DNA from 2 places in the Pseudoalteromonas sp. L1 genome. Region 2 is predicted to be linked to the other one. Evidence: predicted binding sites of a transcription regulator. Region 2 holds the regulator's gene; the other holds the start of a gene.
The links. The regulator NrdR, encoded in region 2, represses ribonucleotide reductase genes. The targets are predictions, from matches to a motif close to AAACACNANATNTNGTGTTT.
Positions count from the first base shown of each region.

Region 1: nrdG (anaerobic ribonucleoside-triphosphate reductase activating protein) is a predicted target of NrdR. The motif match lies at 7,565-7,584, and genes of this name have one in related genera.

Region 1 covers NZ_JAKKCT010000004.1:32,680-43,990, reverse strand. Annotated here, with positions in the region: gene L3V38_RS13100 (nitrate/nitrite transporter) at 1-1,053, shown strand, start outside; gene L3V38_RS13095 (NnrS family protein) at 1,050-2,252, shown strand; gene L3V38_RS13090 (putative zinc-binding protein) at 2,406-2,846, shown strand; gene moeB (molybdopterin-synthase adenylyltransferase MoeB) at 2,863-3,606, opposite strand; gene L3V38_RS13080 (alginate export family protein) at 3,790-4,980, shown strand; gene L3V38_RS13075 (NarK family nitrate/nitrite MFS transporter) at 5,279-6,751, shown strand; gene mog (molybdopterin adenylyltransferase) at 6,814-7,341, opposite strand; gene nrdG (anaerobic ribonucleoside-triphosphate reductase activating protein) at 7,586-8,038, shown strand; gene nrdD (anaerobic ribonucleoside-triphosphate reductase) at 8,043-9,848, shown strand; gene L3V38_RS13055 (DUF542 domain-containing protein) at 9,889-10,542, opposite strand; gene L3V38_RS13050 (DUF3024 domain-containing protein) at 10,724-11,071, opposite strand; gene L3V38_RS13045 (Fic family protein) at 11,306-11,311, opposite strand, start outside.
Region 2 covers NZ_JAKKCT010000006.1:17,916-29,226, forward strand. Annotated here, with positions in the region: gene nusB (transcription antitermination factor NusB) at 1-63, opposite strand, end outside; gene ribE (6,7-dimethyl-8-ribityllumazine synthase) at 79-543, opposite strand; gene ribBA (bifunctional 3,4-dihydroxy-2-butanone-4-phosphate synthase/GTP cyclohydrolase II) at 635-1,750, opposite strand; gene L3V38_RS16890 (riboflavin synthase) at 1,792-2,445, opposite strand; gene ribD (bifunctional diaminohydroxyphosphoribosylaminopyrimidine deaminase/5-amino-6-(5-phosphoribosylamino)uracil reductase RibD) at 2,450-3,589, opposite strand; gene nrdR (transcriptional regulator NrdR) at 3,592-4,041, opposite strand; gene glyA (serine hydroxymethyltransferase) at 4,150-5,406, opposite strand; gene L3V38_RS16910 (hypothetical protein) at 5,700-6,068, shown strand; gene thrC (threonine synthase) at 6,117-7,400, opposite strand; gene thrB (homoserine kinase) at 7,419-8,345, opposite strand; gene thrA (bifunctional aspartate kinase/homoserine dehydrogenase I) at 8,355-10,772, opposite strand; gene L3V38_RS16930 (response regulator) at 11,001-11,311, opposite strand, start outside.

The sequences.
Region 1 (11,311 bases), on a different contig from region 2:
AAAAAGCTTTTTGTTATACAAATGCTAAGCTGTGTGCCCGCATTACTTTGCTTGTATATCGCAACAAATTATTACCAATTACTGTTTTTGGGCTTGTGGATTGGTGTCAGTGGGGCTTCCTTTACTATAGGTATTCGCTACGTGTGTGACTTCTTTCCACGTGGCCAACAAGGTACGGCTATGGGAGTATTTGGGGTTGGCAATGCAGGAGCTGCCATAACCTTAGTATTTGCACCTTGGATTATTGATAATTTTGGCTGGCACTGGGTGGGGCCTGTTTACGCGGTTGGGCTCGTTTTTGTTGCTCTCTTATTTTGGTTTTTTGCACCTTCCCAGCCAGTTCATGCTATGCAATTGGATACACAGCAAAGAACTTGGTATCAGTTATTGCATGATTCACAAATTTGGCGCTTGGGGCTTTATTATTATTTTGTTTTTGGTTCGTTCTTAGCGCTGCTTTTATGGCTTCCATACTATTATATTCAGGCTTATCAATTATCAATAACACAAGCGATGGCTTTTACCTTGTTTTTCGTTGCAACCTCATCTGTTGTTCGCGCGTTAGGAGGATGGTTTGCTGACAAATATGGCGGTCGAAGTGTGAATTGGAGTGTATTTTGGGTGTGTTTGGTTTGCTTATTTTTTCTAAGTTATCCACCTACAACAATGACTATTCACGGTATTAAGCAAGATGTTTACGTGTCTTTTTCAATAAATGTGTGGGTGTTCACATTTCTTTTGTTTGTGATTGGTTTAGCGCAGGGGTTTGGTCGGGCGAGCGTTTTTAAAATGCTCCATGAAAATTATCCTAATGAGATGGGGCATGCTGGAGGTTTCGTTGCCGCAATCGGTGCCTTAGGTGGGTTCACGTTACCTTTATTATTTGGTGCTGTTGTGGATGTTTTTGGTTTTTACAGTGCCACGTTTATGTTGCTTTATGCGGTATTAGCTGTGTGTATGATGCTGATGTATTTTGCTATTAAGGCTGAAAAATTTCGCCGCCGATTAAGTGAAGCTGCCCAATATAATTTTCTGGAAGATGAAAGCTTATGAGGAATCACGCTAATAAAGAACAGGTAAAAACAGAGTCCGTATTTTTTCAGCTTGCATTTCGGCCTTTATTTTTCGCTGGTGGCCTATTTAGTTGTATTGCATTAGTTGTATGGGGGCTTGTTTTACATGGGAAGTTGTTATTTTCTCCTTATGGTGGCGTACTGTTTTGGCATAGCCATGAAATGTTATTTGGTTTTGTGTGCGCTGTTATTGTGGGGTTCTTATTAACCGCCGTGCAAAATTGGACTGGAGTTCGTTCTATTCATGGAAAAAAGTTATTACTGTTAACAAGTCTTTGGCTTTTGGCGCGAATTGCAATGGTATTGCCTTTTGTACCGAAGTGGTGTGTATTTGTGATCGATATGTCTTTTTTACCTTTGGCCGGTTATTGGTTAGCCCAACCAATTATACTCAAAGGGCAAATGCGTAACCTCTTTTTTGTGCCTATTCTTTTAATGCTTAGTGCAACCAATTTGTTGATGCACTTAGGTGTCGTTTTAGGTGTATTTGAACTGTATCAACATGGTTATATGTCTGCAATTTTATTAATTACATTACTAATGAGTGTACTCGGCGGACGGGTTATTCCGTTTTTCACTGCAAATGCAACACAGACTAAAAAGGTGGTGGGAAAGGCTTGGTTAGAAATTGCTGCGCTAGGTAGTACATGGGGAATGTTCTTTTTATATTTTTGTGGACTCATTTATTACATTGCAGATGAAGTCGTGGGCGTACTGTTTGTTATTTGTGCTCTATTGCATTGTTTACGAGCTGCACGTTGGCATTTCTTTAAAACATTATCTATTCCTTTACTTTGGAGTTTGCATTTAGCGTATTGGTTTATCCCGTTAGGTATTCTGTTAATGGGGGCTGCTTATTTATTTGAGTTGTTATCAATTTCAACCGCTTTTCATGCTCTTACAGTTGGGGCTATGGGAAATATGATCTTAAGTATGATGTCGCGGGTGAGTTTAGGTCATACGGGTAGAAAATTAATTGTTAAACATGCCATTATTTTTGCATTTGGCGCCGTATTAGTTGCTGCATTACTGCGTGTTTTTGGAGTGCTAATTGATGCTGAGTTAACTTTATACTTCATTTCACTTTCAGTGATCACTTGGTGTATTGCTTATGGTCTATTTAGTTTGGTCTATTTTCCAGTCTTAACTCAACCAAGAGTTGATGAGCAGAGTAAGTAATGACTTTTACACAGTTGATTTAACGCTTTATAGGTAGCGTTCTATACCTCTTTTATGATGATGTGTTTTTTGCCCACATTGATGTGGATCAAGTTTACTTTGTGACGTTATTACTAAGCTGCTCTTTCCCGTTTCAATTGAGTAAGGAAAACGATGAAGCAGCAATTACCTGTTTTATTAACGTGTGCTGGTATGTGCCACGAAGCTGAGTTAGCAGAAGATATTGCACAGAGTTTATATCAGCAAGGAAAGGTCGATAAAGTGTCCGTTGTAGCAATTACTGCAGGCTCGTGTATACATCAGCAAAAAGTAAAGGAAGCATCCAGTATTGTGGTGTTTGATGGTTGCGCTCTTAATTGCGCGAAGTTAAGTTTAGAAAAGTTAGCGATTAGTGATGTGTATCATTTCGATATCTCAAAGCTCTTGCAAAAAGTATCATGTGTTGGAGAAAAGCCATCACTGCTTGAATCCTTACAAGTTACACAAATGATTAACCACACGCTTTTCTCTGTGTTACCTAAACAATATTCATTAGGTAAAGGCAAAGGTGCATCTGAAGATATTATTGCTATTTTCCCATGTGCAGACCGTTAAAGTTAATTCGTTTACTTTAACGGTCTGCACATACGTTGCACTGCGGATTTTTCTTAATTTTAAACGTTTGAAAAGCGAGTTGATGGGCATCATAAAGAAGCAGTGAAAGCGAGCAGGGCTCTATATTTAGTAAGCTTTTAATTGCTTCAGTTGCTTGCAATGAACCTATTGTTCCGACAACGGGTGAAAGTACGCCAGCTTCCATGCAGCTTAGTGAAGGCTCTTTAAAGAAGCTCGCCACACAGGCATAGCAAGGGTCATCGTCGCGCATAGGAAAATGAATAACCTGTCCTTCCATTCTAATCGCTGAGCCTGAAATTAGCGGTATTTTCTTTGACCAGCATAATGTGTTTAGTAAAAGTCGGGTTTGAAGGTTATCGCTACAATCAATGACAACATTAACTGAATTTAAAGTGGGCTCATCTGAGTGATCAAACTGCTTATTGAAGGTATTGATCTCTACTTGGCTATTTAATTTGGCTAATTGCTGTTTTGCGGTTTCTACTTTTGAATGACCCACGCTTAATTCGGGGTAGAGTATTTGTCTCTGAAGATTGGTTATATCAACGGTATCATGATCAAAAATAGTGATCTTACCTATTCCTGCGGCGACTAAATACTGCAAAACAGCACATCCTAAACCACCCGCTCCAACAATTAGGGCATGGCTATTCATTAAGGTTTCCTGACCTTCTTCCTGAACTTCTGGCAGTAAAATATGGCGGCAGTAACGCATCGTATTCGAGCTATCAAGTTGCATGTTTTCATCCTTCTTCTCAACGGTAGTACAAGCCTACATTAAACAGGGGAAGAGCTGTTATACCTCTTTGTGGGTGGTCATGGTTATGGTGGGTAAGGTTATGAAATTATTGATTTAAATCAAAATTTGCTAGAGGGGCAGATGTAAGCTAAGCGCAACTTAAATGCATAGCAAGGTAATGACATGAAAACACAATTATCAATTTTAGCATCGTTAGTAACAGTCGGTTTAAGTACGCACGTAAACGCCGTTGAGAGTGATGGTATTCAGAGCATGTTAAAGAATGGCCAAGTGCAGGGGATGTTGCGTTATAGATACGAAAATGTTGAGCAAGATGGATTAGCTGAACGAGCTCATGCTTCAACATTATTAACGCGTTTTAATTATAAAACAGCCACCTTAAAAGGGGTTTCAGCTCTGTTAGAGTTTGATAATGTCACGCAGCTAGGTAACGACAACTACAATAGCACTGTGAACGGAAAATTAGATCACCCTGTTGTGGCTGATCCAAAAGGAACCGAAGTAAATCAAGCAAGCTTACAATTTAAAAATGAACAGTGGCAAATTACTGCTGGCAGACAACGTATTAACTTAGATGACCAGCGATTTGTAGGGGGAGTTGCTTGGCGTCAAAACGAGCAAACATTTGATGGGTATCGAGTCATTTATAAGCCGACATCTTCAATAAAGTTTGATTATAGCTATATATATAATGTTAATCGTATTTTTGGTGAAGACAGTCCAAACAGTGATTTACATGGAAAGCTACATTTTGGTAATGCGTTATTTCAAGTCAGGCCAGAATTTAATATGAGTGTTTTTGCATATCTTTATGATTTTGATAATGCACTCACTATTTCAACACAAACAATTGGCTTACGCGCTACGGGACAGTTTTCAGAGTCACTTTCTTACACTTTGAGTTATGCCATGCAGCAAGACTATGCTGACAGCCCTCAGTCATTTGATGCAGACTACTTTTTAGCTGAGTTTAAAGGCAAGGTTAATCAGGTAGGTTGGAAGTTGGGTTATGAATTGCTGGGTTCTGATAATGGCATCAGTTTTACCACACCTTTGGCAACAGGGCATAAGTTTCAAGGTTTTGCAGATAAGTTCCTGAATACGCCTAATGTAGGTATTGCAGATCTTTATTTTGGGATTAATGGTGAATTAGCCAAAGTGAAACTATCAGCGACGTATCACCGTTTTGAAAGTGACGAACAAAATATTGACTTTGGTGATGAGCTTGATGTAACAGCACTGTACCCAGTATCGAAGGACTGCAATCTATTGTTTAAGTATGCGCACTACAATGCGGATGAGTTTGCAACAGATACTGATAAGTTATGGGTTATGTTAACTCATAAGTTCTAGCCTTTATTTTTAACTGACTACTGTACCCTGCAATTCAAAAGCCTCTTCGGAGGCTTTTTTTGATGATTAATAAAACCTATCTACTTTTATTCAGTTTTTTGCGCTGTAGGTATAAAGCTCCTCCTAAATGGGTAGTGAGTATAGGTGGGTAAAGAGATCGCGCTTCAAGGCAGAAAAAATAAGGGAGTAGGTCTGTTTTTGTTCACCTTAAAGTAACTGTTATTCATTGATTTGCATCAATTCTTTTTAATCTTGCCAACCGAAAATGATGTCAGTAACCCTATCTTTGGAGAAGACAATGGCAAGTGAAAAATTTAATATTTTTTCTTTTCGCGGAAAAATGAAAGTATTACATCTAAGCTGGCTCGCATTTTTTATTACCTTTTTTGTTTGGTTTAATTTTGCCCCCTTATTGCAAGCGGTAAAAACAACATTAGGCCTAACAACCGAACAAGTTAAAACCTTACTTATTTTGAATGTGGCGTTAACGATCCCTGCTCGGGTGATCATTGGCATGCTAACAGATAAATATGGTCCACGATTAGTTTATTCATGCTTGTTGGTTATCAGCTCGATACCTTGTTTTATGTTTGCTTTTGCAGATAGCTTTTTACAAGCTGCTATTGCACGCTTTCTACTTGGTTTTATTGGTGCTGGTTTTGTTATTGGCATTCGTATGGTATCTGAATGGTTCCCACATCATGAGTTAGGTACCGCAGAAGGCATTTATGGGGGATGGGGGAATTTTGGGTCAGCGGCTGCGGCTTTTTCACTTCCTACCCTTGCATTAATTTTTGGTGGTGATGATGGCTGGCGTTATGCAATAGGTGTGACGGGGCTTCTTAGCCTTATATTTGGATTTATTTATTATGCTAACGTGACTAATACACCTAAAGGCTCAACCTACTTTAGGCCAAAAAATTTGGGGGCAATGGAAGTCACATCAAAAGGTGATTTTTTTCTACTTTTAATCATGAAAATTCCAATGTATGCAGCGCTGGCTTTGTTAACTTGGAAGCTCTCACCGAGCGGTGTCGGTATGCTAGATGCGAACATTGTTAACTTTATTTATGGTGCATTGGTTGTACTCTATTTATTTGAAGTTAAAAAAGTATGGGCAGTGAATAAAAACGTATTCGAGCAAGAAGTGCCAGAACTACATCGTTATAGTTTTAAGCAGGTGGCCGTGTTAGATATTCTTTACTTTACTAATTTTGGTTCAGAATTAGCGGTTGTTTCAATGTTGCCACTCTTCTTTGCTGATACTTTTTCGCTGGACCCTGTTATGGCAGGGATGGTTGCTGGTGCTTACGCATTTATGAACTTAATGTCTCGCCCTGCGGGCGGTTTTATTTCTGATAAATTTGGTCGAAGAACAACATTGTTGATCTTAACAGCGGGCCTTGCTGCTGGTTATTTTCTAATGGGGATGGTTAATGCACAGTGGCCGTTATGGCTTGCCGTTGTTACAGCTATGGCATGCTCGTTCTTTGTTCAGTCGGGTGAAGGAGCTGTCTTTGCTGTTGTTCCCTTAATAAAACGTCGCTTAACAGGACAAATAGCGGGTATGACAGGAGCGTATGGTAATGTAGGAGCTGTAACGTTTTTAACCGTTTTATCATTAGTCGATTACGCAACCTTTTTCTATGTCATTGCAGGGACAGCTATGATTGGTTTTGTCACTTTGTTCTTTATGGATGAACCAAGAGGGCAAATAGCTGAAGTAAGAGAAGATGGCACCGTTGAATTAATTGATGTCTCACATAAATAAACATTAATCCATTTAAAAGCCAGCATAACATTATGCTGGCTTTTTGTTTATATAGTGTGGTTTTAGCCCTTAGGTCTAAAAACCTGAATGACAGAGTCATCACATTCCAAATAAGGCCCCTCAAGTAAATCAATACAATAGGGAATAGCTGGGAAAACGGCATCAAGGCATTGACGAATTGCTTTTGGCTTACCTGGTAAATTGATAATCAACGAACTGTCTCTGATCCCCGCTGTTTGTCGAGAGAGTATCGCCGTTGGCACGTATTTTAAGCTTTCTAGGCGCATTAACTCACCAAAACCTGGCATCATTTTGTCACATACAGCTTCTGTCGCTTCTGGGGTCACATCACGTTTTGCCGGACCTGTTCCACCTGTTGTAATGATCAGAGTGCATTTTTCGTTATCTGCAAGGTTACATAATGCACTTTCTATTAAAGGTTGCTCATCTTCTACAAGTTGATAGCAAGCTTGCCACGGCGAGCTTAGATAGCTATTTAATGCTTCAGCAATACTTGGCCCTGATAAATCATCATATTGCCCACGGCTAGCGCGATCACTCACGGTTAAAATACCAATTTTTGTTGTCATACCTGCCTCACTGTTCATTTATTTATGGGCACTTTAACAAAGCCATAGCTAAAGATAACTCCTCATTAGTAGGTAGTTCTTGCTCGAGTTAAACCAAGGCTTAGTAATAAATTATAACTACCTATTTTGTGCGTAAATTGACCGTGTGATTTATTGATTTAGATCAATAAACGAATTGGCATTAAACACCTCAAATACTATATATTGATTAAGATTTAATTTTCAACACAATATATGGTGTTTTATGTTTAAAGTGCTAAAGCCACAGATTTGTTTTCAAGAAGTGCCTAATGAGGTGGCTCTTGGTTTTATCTGTACGGGCTGTCCTCTTAAATGCCGTGGTTGCCACAGTGTTGATACATGGGATCCAAAACAAGGAGAAGACTTAACTAAGGCACGTTTTGAGGCTTGGATCGCACGCTATAGACAATTAATAACATGCATTGTTTTCTTCGGTGGTGAGTGGCAAGAGCGTTGTTTAATTAGTTACTTAAAAATAGCTAAACAACAGGGGCTAGCAACCTGCTTGTATACGGGGCTAGACGACGTATCTCATAGCTTGAAAGCCGAGCTTACTTACTTAAAAACAGGCCCTTATATTCCCGAGTATGGTGGGCTTGCAAGTCGTACTACTAACCAAAAGTATATTGAAGTTGCTAGCGGAAGATTACTTAACTCATTATTTTTAAAAGGATAACAAGATGTCTTTACTTACCTTAGAACAGTTAAAAGAAAAAATGCATTTCATACAAAACTATACGCAGGCAACAAATGCTGCTGATGGCTCTACAGTGGATGCAAACGCCAATGTGACATTAAAGAATGTAGCAACACTGGAGTCTGAAATTATGAAAGACTACTTTATTCAAGTTAATCGTTCACAAGTTGCTGGCAAAATAAAAGAGCTTTATGGCGAACAGTTGAGCCAAGAGTACATTAGGCAAATAGAAAACCATGAAATCTATGTTCACGATGAAACCAGCTTAAAGCCATATTGCACATCAATTACTATGTATCCTTTTTTGCTGGATGGCTTAACTAAACTAGGTGGAGAGTCAAAAGCTCCTAAGCATTTAGAATCATTCTGCGGTAGCTTTGTTAATTTGGTTTTTGCTATTAGTGCACAATTTGCAGGGGCAGTTGCCACGGTCGAGTTCTTAATGTATTTCGATTATTTTGCCCGAAAGGATTATGGCGATAATTACTTAACGACTCACCCACACGCTATTAAAAATCATCTTCAACATGTGGTTTATGCACTAAACCAACCTGCTGCAGCAAGAGGTTATCAAAGTGTATTTTGGAACATCTCTTTGTACGATGTTGAGTACTTTAATGCAATGTTTGGTCATTTTGTCTTTCCAGATGCAACGCCTGCTAACTGGCCGACCGTAAAAGGCTTACAACAGTTCTTCTTGGACTGGTTTAATGATGAGCGCAGTAAAGCTATTTTAACATTTCCCGTTGTTACAGCTGCAATGCTTGTAGAAAATGAAGCACCTAAAGATAAAGAGTTTGCGTTAATGTGTGCAAAAAATCTGAGTGAAGGTGGGTCGTTCTTTATATATCAATCTGAAAACCCTGACTCTTTAGCATCTTGCTGCAGACTCAGAAATGAAATTAATGATCACAGTTTTTCATATAGCCTTGGAGCGGGCGGGGTTGCTACAGGCTCAATCAATGTCATCACTTTAAATATGAATCGTTTAGTTCAGGATAATCGTGACTTAAAAGCAGAAGTCGAGAAAATTCATAAGTATCAAATAGCTTATAGAACTTTAATGGAAGAGTATTTTCAAGCAGGGATGTTGCCAGTTTATGATGCAGGATTTATCTCGTTCAAAAAACAGTTTTTAACAGTGGGCATTAATGGTTTAGTTGAAGCAGCCCAATATTTAGGATTACAAATAAATACAGGCGATGCATATAAAAGCTGGGTTAAGGAGCAACTTAAGGTTATTTATCAAGCTAATCGAGCTGCAACAAAGGAAACCGGATACTTATTTAATACAGAGTTTGTTCCTGCTGAGAACTTAGGTGTTAAAAATGCGAAGTGGGATTTAAAAGAGGGTTATGAAGTTCCACGTGATTGTTATAACAGTTATTTTTATATTGTAGAAGATGAAACGATTAATCATCTCGATAAGTTTATTCTACATGGTAGTGAAATGGTGGAGTATCTGGACGGTGGCTCAGCACTGCATTTAAACTTAGATGAGCACTTAGATGTGCATCAATACTTAAAGTTATTGAATATTGCCGCTAAAACGGGGTGTAATTATTTCTGCATTAACGTACGCATCACAATTTGTAATGACTGTGAACACATAGATAAGCGCTCGAATCAACGTTGTTCAAATTGTGGATCAATCGATATTGATTATGGGACACGAGTGATTGGTTATTTAAAAAGAGTATCGGCCTTTAGCCAAGGACGCCGTAAGGAGCATACTTTAAGGCATTATCATCGAACTAAAAATAGCGTCGCAAACAGAAAGTCGGCATAAATTAAAGCGCTTCAATTGAAGCGCTTATTGCTGAGGAGCTTTATTGTTCGATAAATAAAATATTGTTTTCTAAGTGTATATGCTCTTTTAAGTCATAATAAAGTTGCTCTACACCAACATACAACGCTTGCCACGAGCTACATACCCCATCAGGCGGTGTGAACTGATGTGTAATATCAGCGAGTTTCTCTAATGCTTTAGCATGCTCTAAATGTTCAGCCTCCATAACTGAAATAGGCCCCGCAGGATAAAAGCCGTTCATAAGCAGTGGGAATAGAATTTCTTCTTCTTTCATCATATGTTCTTGAAGCTCAAACTCCATCGAAACAAGGTGTGATTCCAGTTCTTTTGGAAGTTCTGGGTGATCAGAATGATTGAGCGTAATCTTCTTTATGAGCTGAATTAACTCTGGAAACTGTTGCCTATGTTTTTCGTGAAAATTGTCAATAATGTGCGTAATAAGTGAAGCTGTAGGTTGAGCACCCCACATTAAATGATTAGCCAACTCTTTTTGCAGATCTAATGCATCAAGCTGTGATAAAAATGAGTCATGGTTAATGTTGATACTCTTTAAAGTCTGCCTTAGAGTTTGTTGCCCGTTAAAGCAATAATCTAGCTTATTTTCATCAAATAAACGCGTGGCACCAGGAATAGTCGCTGCAAGTTCACCAATTGGTTTGTCTAAAAGTGACATAGTTAAAAGCCTTGAACCGTAAAATGGGTGCTTCTAATCTAAATAAGCAAACTTTGAAATGAAATTACCCTAAATGGATAGAAGTAGATAAGAAAGTGAGTATTTGGTAATCGTTTTTGAAGTGACTATCAAATACTCGCGACTGTAAGCTTTATAAATTTAAAAGAAAGTTGCCAGTGAGCTAACCCCAGAAGCAGCCATATTGGTCACTCATTACAACCTGCATAGCTGACTCTATATTTTTAGCTACTGGGGTAGGGTCGTAGCCGTGCCATTTTAAGTCGCGCTTCATCCAAAAAATTTTCCACTGCTTCTGAGTCTTCACCCACGTCAACTTGGCATTCTCAGTGTCGATATATTGAGTTTTATCACGCCAGTTTTGACGACGTTCATAGATATACACCGACTGATTGTCGATGCGAAAACCAATGTCAAATTCATTACGAACATTCACAGGTGGGCGGTGTTTCTCGAGTGCTTCGCCTACTACTTTCTCAATGTGTTTAATTTCAAATTCACTGATTGCCATTGTTATTTACCTGTTTTATTACCGCCACCCTAAATATAAGGTAGTTGGTTTTTTAGTTCTGTGTCTAAGACAAAAACTAAGTATCACCATAGTAAGTGCCTACTTTTACGACTTTACTATTTAACTTTTTTAGTTCGTGTTTTTTCTTTGTTTTTATTTCTCGCTCAGTATTGAACTTTGCTAATGTACGATGTTGTTATTAGGCATGATGCTCTCAAAATTAGTAATAGAGGCCTAACC
Region 2 (11,311 bases):
CTGCCAAGAGTATACGGCTTGAAGTGCTAAGATACGTGCTTTACGTCTTGCTGCTGGTTTCACAGAGATTCCTTAAACTTAAATTTTGTCTAACACATTAACCATTTCAAGCGCACCTAAAGCAGCTTCGCCGCCTTTATTACCCATTTTGGTACCTGCGCGCTCAATTGCTTGCTCAATGCTTTCAGTGGTTAATACGCCAAATGCAACCGGGATATCGTACTCAAGAGATACTTGCGCAAGACCTTTGTTTGATTCGCCAGCGACTAAATCAAAGTGTGGTGTACCACCTCTGATCACTACGCCTAGAGCGATGATTGCATCGTGTTCTTTCTTTGCTGCAACGCGTTTCGCTGCTAAAGGTAATTCAACGGCACCTGGTACGTAAACAACAGTAATGTCGTCGTCAGATACGCCACCTGTGCGTTTAAGCTCATCAACAGCACCTGCTAATAGGCTACTACCAATAAAGTCATTAAAACGAGAAATGACAATGGCAAATTTTTTGCCTGGTGCGTATTTGTTACCTTCAATAATTTTCATTTAATAACCCTAAAAAATAAGTTTAAGCGGTTGCGATTGCGCAAAAATTACGGCGCATAATACCACAAAAATATAAAAGTAGCCTAGTTAATTAAGACTGCGGCTCAACGTAGTCAACCACCTCTAAGTGGAAACCAGATAACGCATGGTACTTTTTCGGACGGCTCATTAAACGCATCTTTTCAATACCTAAATCAGCTAGGATCTGAGAGCCGACCCCCACCGTACGCGATGTACCTTGGAATTTACGATGACTGACATTTTCACCCGCATCTTCAGCGGCAAATGCTTTTACTGTTGCTTCAAGCTCTTCGGTTGACTCTTGTTTACTTAAAATCACTAATACACCATCATGTTTAGCAATATAAGCCATTGCATCAGATAAACCCCAACTACGGTCAGCATTGCGATCTGAGAGCAAAATATCATTAAACGTACTTTGTAAGTGAACACGTACTAACGTTGGCTCATCTTTAGATACGTCACCTTTTTGTAAAACATAATGAAGTTGACCATCAATAGTGTCTTTGTAGGTCACTAAATCAAACTCACCGTGATCGGTTGGCAGTTTACATTTAGCAACGCGCTCAATGGTGGTTTCGTTTAGGTTTCTGTACTCGATTAAATCCGCAATGGTGCCAATCTTTAAGTCATGCTCTTTCGCAAATACTTCAAGATCAGGGCGACGTGCCATGGTGCCATCTGCATTTAAAATTTCAACAATCACTGATGAAGGCTCAAGACCCGCTAAACGCGCTAAATCACAACCTGCTTCAGTATGACCTGCACGTGTTAACACGCCACCTGGCTGCGCCATAATCGGAAAAATATGCCCTGGTTGAACGATATCGCTAGGCACGGCACCTTTAGCAATAGCCGCTTGCACTGTGCGTGCACGGTCGGCCGCCGAAATGCCGGTTGTTACACCTTTCGCCGCTTCAATCGACATAGTGAAATTAGTTGAAAAGGCAGCACCGTTATTTTTGACCATAAGTGGTAATTCTAACTGCTGACAACGCTCTTGTGTCATGGTTAAACAAATTAAACCACGGCCGTGTGTTGCCATAAAGTTGATGGCATCAGCACTAATATGTTCTGCTGCGATGATTAAATCGCCTTCATTTTCTCTGTCTTCATCGTCCATTAAAATAACCATTTTACCGGCTTTAATGTCATCGATAATTTCTTGCGCGCTGTGTAAATTCATAATGTGCCCATGAGAGTATGATTAATTTGACCTATCCGTGCTTATTTAATAAAGCCAGCTTGTGCTAGCAAGCTCATTGATATGTCTGAACGGGAAGGTTGTTCAGCCCCTTTTATTAGGCGCTCTAAGTAGCGAGCAATCTGGTCAACTTCTAAGTTCACCTGAGTACCCACCTGAAATTCTGCAATCGTTGTTTGCTCAGCGGTGTGTGGAACAATCGTCAACTTAAAGCGATTTTGCTCGACTTCGTTAACCGTTAAGCTAATACCATCAATACATACCGAACCTTTGTACGGAATGTATTTCATTAAATCGCTGTTGGTACTTAGCCAATACTCTGTTGCACGAGCATTAGGACTAATATTTTCTACTGTCGCTATACCATCAACATGGCCTGATACCAAGTGCCCACCTAAGCGAGAAAGTGGTTGCATGGCTTTTTCGAGATTAACTGTTTGGCCTTTTTTGTAATGTGCAAATCCAGTTAAGCTGATTGTTTCGTTTGATAAGTCAGCACTAAAACCATCGCTATGTTTAGCGACAACCGTTAAACATACACCGTTGGTGGCAATACTGTCACCGAGCTTGACGTCTTTCATATCCAAATTAGTGCTTTGGATACGAATAGCTAGATCACCTTGCTTTTGTGTTAGTTCAACAATTTTACCTGTTGCTTCAATTATTCCAGTAAACATAGTGCTACTCTTTATTTTCAATATATGTGGCTTGCTTTGCTTTTTTCGCGGTTATACGGATGTCGTCACCAATCATCACTGTATCAGTAAAGGTCAGCTCAGTGATATCACTCATCAAAGTGACTTCTGCAAAGTTTAGTAAGCTTTTGCCCATATCACCTATTAACTTAGGGGCAATATAAACAATGTATTCGTCAATTAAATCCTGCTCTGCGAACACCCCAGCAAGGGTTGCACCCGCTTCGAGCCAAATATGATTAAATTGTAGTTCAGCAAGACGCTTTAAAACCGCCGATAAATCAACTTTATTATTAACTGCTGGCACTACTTCGTGTTTAACAAAGTGAGGCCATTTATGCTGATTATCAAGCGACGTGGTAAAAATAATCACCGGACTTTCAATACTAAATAAAGCGAGTTCTGGGGTTAACCTATTTTGTGAGTCAATAATGACTCGGGTCGGCTGGCGCAAAGGCAGCGAGGTTGGCATGGTAAATGGAAGCTCTTCAATGCGAACATTCAGTTTTGCATTATCGGTCATAACCGTATCTGCGCCAGTGAGTATCGCGCAGCTTTGGGCACGAAACGCTTGCACGTCTTGGCGTGCTTTAGAGCCTGTTATCCATTTACTTTGGCCGTTATTTAGCGCAGTTTTACCATCTAAACTACACGCCATTTTACAAGTCACATATGGCAATCCTGATTCCATACGCTTTAAAAAACCTTTATTTAAATCGCGCGCTTGTTGTTCAAGTAAACCAGATGCAACGCTAATACCGGCGTCGGCTAAAATCTGTAGGCCGCGACCACTCACCGCAGGGTTTGGGTCAACCATAGCGGCAATCACCTTGCTAACACCCGCTGCTTTTAAACCTTCGGCACAAGGTGGAGTGCGTCCATAATGACTACAAGGCTCTAAAGTCACATAGGCAGTGGCGCCTTTCGCGTTGTCGCCAGCTACAGCCAAGGCATTCACTTCAGCATGGCCCTGCCCTGCGAGTTGATGAAACCCTTCACCGACTATTTCGCCATCTTTAACCAAAACACAGCCAACATTCGGGTTTGGCGTCGTAGTAAAACGACCTTGCTTAGCAAGCTCAATGGCACGCGTCATGTAAGCAGTATCAAGCTCTGTAAACGACATGATTAATCACCTAAACGAGCGATTTCTTCACCAAACTCGCGAATATCTTCAAATGAACGATAAACCGATGCAAAGCGCACATAGGCTACTTTGTCGAGTTTCTTTAGTGACTCCATGATGCACTCGCCAATTAAATGGCTAGAGATTTCACGCTCACCCGTAGCACGAAGTTGAGATTTAATGATATTAACGACTTCGTCGACCTGCTCAGTGCTAACAGGGCGTTTCTCTAAAGCGCGATGCAAGCCATTGAGTAACTTGTCTTCATTGAATGGTTCGCGGCTACCATCTTGCTTGATGACTCTTGGCATCACAAGTTCAGCGCCTTCAAAGGTGGTAAAGCGCTCATGGCATTCGTTACATTCACGTCGACGTCTCACTTGGTGACCACCGCCAACAAGTCGAGAATCAATTACTTTGGTATCTTTTGCGGTGCAAAAAGGGCAATGCATAGGGTTCAACTTCCGTTTATAAAAAACAAAAAAAGGCCGCTTAGTAAGCGGCCTTTATAATAGCAAAAAACAACGCTATTGTTATCTTAATTACGGTTTAACCAGTAATTAAGCGTAAACTGGTAATTTTTTACAGATAGCTTTCACTTTCTCTTTTACTTCTGCTTGTACAGACTCATCGTTGATGTTGTCTAGTACGTCACAGATCCAGCCCGCAAGCTCTTTTGACTCAGCTTCTTTGAAGCCACGGCGAGTAATAGCCGGAGAACCAATACGAAGACCAGACGTTACAAACGGTGAACGTGGGTCGTTTGGTACTGAGTTTTTGTTAACTGTGATGTTTGCATTACCTAGTGCAGCGTCAGCATCTTTACCTGTGATATCTTTATCGATTAGGTCAAGAAGGAATAAGTGGTTGTCTGTTTTACCAGAAACAACTTTGTAGCCACGCTCTTGAAGAACTTCAACCATAGCTTGAGCGTTCTTAACAACTTGTGCTTGGTACGTTTTAAACTCTGGTTGTAATGCTTCTTTGAAAGCAACCGCTTTAGCAGCGATGATGTGACATAAAGGACCACCTTGACCACCAGGGAATACAGCGCTGTTTAGCTTTTTGTAAATCTCTTCATCACCACATGCAGAAACGATTAGACCGCCACGAGGACCCGCTAATGTTTTGTGAGTTGTTGTAGTAACAACGTGTGCGTGAGGGATTGGGCTTGGGTATACACCCGCTGCGATAAGACCAGCAACGTGAGCCATATCTACGAATAAGTATGCACCTACTTTGTCAGCGATTTCACGGAACTTAGCCCAATCAACAACGCCAGAGTATGCAGAGAAACCAGCGATGATCATTTTTGGCTTGTGCTCTAATGCAAGTGCTTCAACTTGAGCATAATCAATTTCGCCAGTCTCTTCATTTAGGCCGTATTGAATTGCATTGTACGTTTTACCAGAAAAGTTAACGTGTGAGCCGTGAGTTAAGTGGCCACCATGAGCTAAGCTCATACCTAGTACAGTATCGTGTGGCTGAAGAAGCGCTTGGAAAACAGCTGCGTTTGCTTGTGAACCTGCGTGAGGTTGAACGTTAGCGTAGTCAGTGCCGAATAATTCGTTTGCACGGTCAATAGCTAGTTGCTCAACAACGTCAACGTGCTCACAACCGCCATAGTAACGTTTGCCTGGGTAGCCTTCAGCATATTTGTTCGTTAGCTGAGAACCCTGTGCTTCAAGCACGCGTGGGCTACAGTAGTTTTCAGACGCGATCAGTTCGATGTGCTCTTCTTGACGAGCCGTCTCTTTATTGATGGCTGCAAATAACTCTGGATCGAAATCCGAAATATTCATGCTACGTTCTAACATGGGGTCTCCTAAGGCAACGTGTATGGTGTTTTTTTGAAGGCTATATTGTACGCTTAAAACGCACTTTTGCCTATCGTGTAAAGATGAACATATTTAAACAGGGATTGAATTTATTTCACAGTGTTTTAATAATGATATTTTTTTATTGATACATAAAAAAAATTTATAAATTTAAAATATTACATATATTTTTAAAATGTCACTAAATTAAAAAAGCGGCCGCTGACACTTGTATTTCCGCTTACACCAACTAATCTTATAGTATTAGTTAGTATCAAGGATGATAGCGAGACATGTTAGCCAAACCAATTTACGAAGTTGTCCCTTATGTGTACTTCTTTCTCGGGGTGAGTTGTATTACGTTAGCCAAAGATAGTGTGCCAACTTTAATCGGTATAATACTGTTTTTAATGGGCGCTAATGTGTGGCGTATGCGCTCTGAGGCCAGAAGAACTGATCACTCAAGCCAAAGAATAAAACAAACGAAATCTCACTATTACTATGAATTTAAACCATTTATTTTATTCATTTCAGCGTTCACTTTAATTCAGTGGACACAAAATGAAATAATCTCAATTATCAGTGTGTTACTGTGTATCGCCTCTTTGGTAATTCTCATTATGCGAGTTTTAAACCGTCATAGCCATTCACTACTTCATTAAAATAAGCAATATAAAAAAGAGCGACTTAGCCGCTCTTTTTTATAGATATTACGCGAGTTTACTTAGTAGCTCAGTGCGAAGCAATTGATAATCAAACTTGATATCTTCAGCTAAACATTGCTTTGCTAATGCATCAGCAAGTGGTTTCGGCATTGACAGTTCAATGTCTAAAATTTCTTCAACACTTTCTTTAAATTTAGCAGGGTGTGCTGTCGCTAAAAAGATACCTGCGCTGCCGTCTGCTAGATTTTCTTTCAAGCCTTGATAAGCAATTGCAGTATGAGGCTCTGCAATGTAACCCGTTTGATGAATTTTTTTCATCACCTCTTTTGTTTCTTCTTCACCTACACAGCTTGAGTAAAAATCATCATAGCTAAACCATTTGTTATCCAACATAAACTGAACACGTGGCCAGTTATTCGGTTTACTCACATCCATTGCGTTCGATAACGACTCAAGCGTGTCATTAGGCGACCACTCTTTGTTTTGTAAAAAACGTGGCACAGTATCATTTTGGTTAGTTGTAGCGCTTAATTTAGCAACCGGCATACCAAGCACTGCTCCAATCATAGCAGCGCACACATTACCAAAGTTACCACTTGGTACTGAGATATGTGCTTTACTACGCTGCTCTTTAGGTAATTGAGCAATGGCTTCAAAGTAATAGCATACCTGTGCAACTAAACGACTGATGTTGATTGAGTTAGCAGAGTTTAGACCTAGCTTTTGTTTAACTTCATCGTCTAAAAACGCTTGTTTTACCATGCTTTGACAATCATCAAAGCTACCATCAACAGCATAGCAGTGAATGTTATTACCTAACGTTGTGAATAGCTTTTGCTGCGCCAGTGATATTTTCCCTTTCGGGTATAAGATCACGACATCAATATTTGGCTTGTTGTAAAAGGCATGGGCAACCGCAGCTCCTGTATCGCCTGATGTAGCCGTTAAAATCGTGACTTTTTCGCCTTGGTTAAATTGCGCAAGACATTCAGCCATAAAACGGCCACCAAAGTCTTTAAACGCAAGCGTTGGACCATGAAATAGCTCTAAGCAATAAATGTCTTTTTCTACTTCAACTAATTTCACATCAAAGTTAAAGGCATTTTGCACCATCTGAGCAACGGTATCTGCTGGCAGCTCATCACCAATTAGGTGCGATAAAATCTTGCTGCTACGGCTAACAAAGTCTAAATCAAGTAACGCATCAATGTCTTGAATTGGCGTTAGGCTTTCTGGGAAGAACACCCCTTGGTTACGCCCTAAACCTGTTTTTACCGCTTCAACAAACGACACCTGTTGTGTTTCATCTTTTAAATTATGTAATTGCATGTTTATTCCTTAAATTCTCTAAAGCTGTCGTGTGCCAAGCTGATCTAGTTGACAGATGTGGCAAAAGCCCTGCTCATTGATGTAATTATCATTCAGCCACGCTGCGCACTGCTTAGCAGCTGCAAGGCTCTTACACACGGTAAATAATGTTGGACCCGCCCCCGAAATACTGACAATCTCTGCGCCAAGCTCTGGTAAGGCACTTTTAGCTTCTGCAAAGCCTTGTATGAGTGGAGCACGATGTGGCTCGGCTATTTCATCACTCATAATGGAGAGCGCTGCATCAAAGCGACCAGTTAGCAATAAGCTACTAAACGCAGAAAGTCGCTGTGCAAACTCAACACTATCGTGCATTGATAATTGCTTTGGCAGTACTGATCGCGCTTTTGCGGTATTCAGTGAAAAACCTGGAAAAGCCGCTACGTAATACCATTGATTATCAACAGGTAACGAAATTGACTTGTTCGGAATAAGTTCACCAGTTAATTGCAAACCACCTAAATAACATGGCGTGATGTTATCGTAATGACGGCCGCCACTAACAATGGCTTCAAAATCAGCCATCAACTCGATGAGTTGCTCTTGAGATAAATTTGTTTCAGCAAATTTATCAAGGGCTGCAAACGCAGCCACCACAGAACACGCACTTGAACCTAAACCAGAACCAATTGGTAAGTTCTTTTTAAGCTCAAGTTTTACCGCTGGCATAGTCGGCGCAACGTGTTCTTTAAAATGAATTAAACATTGATAAGCCAAGTTTTCTTCAGCATTAGCAGGCAGTTTATGAGCATAGTCGCCTGAACATACAAAGGTATCTTGCTCAGCGGCACTCACCTCGACAACATCACCTAATAAGGTGCCATCGATAGGTGCCAGCGCAGCACCTAACGCATCAAAACCGACAGCAAAATTCCCGATTGAAGCGGGTGCATATACACGGATCATGACCTGCTCCTAGCGCGTTAACGTTTTTAAGATATCAGCAAATACGCCTGCGGCCGTTACTTCAGCACCTGCGCCATAACCACGAATCACAAACGGGCGTGGTTGATAATATTGACTTAAGATTGCCAGTGCATTTTCACCGTCACGGATATCGTATAAAGCATGGCTACTATCTACGGCTTCAATGCCTACTTTACATTGACCGTTTTCAATAGTGCCCACATAACGAAGTACTTTACCTTCACTTGCTGCACTTTGAATGCGGTCGTTAAACTGCGCATCAAGTGATGGTAGTTTTGCCATAAAGACCGCTACAGAATCACCTTCTGCAAACCCTTTTGGTAAAACAGATTCAACTTCAATATCGCTTAGTTCTAACTCAAGACCTGATTCACGAGCAATGATCAGTAGTTTTCGGGCAACATCGGTACCTGATAAATCATCACGCGGATCTGGCTCTGTAAATCCACTTTCTTTTGCTTTTAACGTTGCTTCGCTAAGTGATAAACCATCTTGTAGCGCACCAAACATATACGATAATGAACCCGATAAGATACCGCTGAACTTAATAAGTTCATCACCCGCACCAAATAGCGATTTCAGGTTATCAAGAACCGGTAAGCCAGCACCTACGTTTGTTTCGTATAAAAATTTACGATTATTCTTTTGTGTCGCAGCAACTAAATCTTGGTAGTAAGCATACGAGCTAGTATTGGCTTTTTTATTCGCCGCAACGACATGGAAGCCTGCATTTAAGAAATCAACATATTGCGCAGCAAGTTTATCGGCTGAGCTACAATCTACGATCACAGGGTTGATTAAGTGATTTTGTTTAACAAATTGCTCCACCAGATTTAAATCAAATGCTTGCTCTGAGCTGGCTAGCTTGTCTTGCCAGCCATCAAAAGCAATGCCTTCGCTATCTAGGTAAAGCTGTCTTGAGTTAGCAACACCGTATAGGTTCAGCTTAATATTACGTTTTTCAAGCCATGCTTGTTGGCGCTCTAACTGCTGAATAAGCTCTTGACCAACTAAGCCACAGCCAAGTAAAAACACATCGATTGAAGGAATATGCGTAAAGAAGTTTTCATGGCACACTTTTACAGCATCGTTGCACAGCTCACCATCGATAACCGCTGAAATGGCGCTTTCAGTTGAATCTTGTGCAATAGCAACAATGTTAACTTGCGCTTGAGCTAGTGAAGCAAAAAACTTAGCAGCTAAACCTTTATGAGCACGCATGTTATCACCCACTAAAGTGACAATAGCAAGATTACGCTGTACTTGTACTGGCTCAATTAAACCAGCTTGTGATTCTAATTCGAAGGCTGTTTGTAATGCTTCAAGAGCAAGTGATAGGTCACTCTCATGCACACAGAAACTGATGCTAAATTCACATGAAGATTGAGTGATTAAAACAATTGAAACATTGTCATGTGCCAATGCATTAAATACTTTTGACGCCATGCCCACTTTACCTTTCATACCTGGGCCTGACACCGTTAACATAGCGAGGTTTTGTAAACTTGATAATGCTTTAACTGGATCGCTCGACACGCTGTCGTTACTGATCACTGAACCTTCTGCACGTGGGTTATGAGTATTTTTTATCTCGCACGGCACACCTGCTTTAGCACAAGGTAAAATCGTTTTCGGGTGCAATACTTTCGCACCAAAGTAAGAAAGCTCCATTGCTTCTTTATATGAAAGCGAATCAACCTTAGAGGCTTTTTTGATATAGCGCGGGTCAGCATTGTACACACCGTCTACATCAGTCCAGATTTGACACACATCAGCTTCTAAACACGCTGCCGCAATAGCAGCTGAGTAATCGGAACCATTACGACCAAGTGTTGTAAGCTCCCCTTGCTCATTAGATGCTGTGAAACCTGGCATGATATAAATAGTACTTGGCGCCGCTTTCAATGCTTCTTGAAAACGTACTTTACTTGCTGCTAAGTCAGCTTCAGCATCAATGTAACCACCTACAGAAGCTATACACGCCGTCGCTTCGAGGTAGCGAGCATTGCTCTCTTTAAGCATACATTCCATCAAGGCAACACTAACGCGCTCACCAAAACTGATTACATAAGCACGTACTTGGTCTGGGCAGCATTTTAAAAGTGCAACACCATCTAGCTTATTCTTAAGCTCATTCAAGTCTGGCCAATTTGCTACCTGACCAAAATCAGCTTCGACAGCAGCTTTTAATTGTTCACAGCGCACAACCAATGCTTGCCATAACTCACTAAAATCTTGCCCATGTTCTGCTGCACTTGCTAACGCTACCAGAGAATCTGTCATACCACCTGGTGCTGATAGCACTAACAACATTTCATCACGTAATTCTTCTTTGACTAACTGAGCTACCTGTTGCAAACACGCGTAGTCAGCCAAGGACGACCCGCCAAATTTTAATACTCGCATTATTTATGTTTCCTCATCCCATAAACGAAAAAAAGCCTGTGTTCTAGTGAACACAGGCCTTTATATTTGTTGCACCGACCTATGCCACTATCCCGTAAGGATGATGGTTGTAATAATAATGGTCGTTGCGTGATTAAATGTTTTCATAGCCTTTAGACTGCCCTATTACTAGCTAGGCTGTCAACCCTTTACTTAAAGATAAATTATGCATTTAGGTTATAAGAAACACTAATGAATACCAAATTTATGCAAGGTCGCTTTTAAGCGGGCAATATCTATCGGCTTGTCGATAAAGTCGATAGCACCTAGCTTTGCAACTCGTTGTTTCATTTCAACTTGAATATCAGCCGAAATAACTAAGACAAAACACTCTATTTTTTCAGCTTTAATGGTTTCGAGTACAGTTACGCCATCGACTTCTGGCATAGTTAAATCCAAGCACAGCAAATCAAAGCTCTGCTCTCGTAAAAAAGTAAGTGCTTCTTTACCATTCTTGGCTTGATGGATATCAGCACTGATGCAATCACCTAGGCACCTAA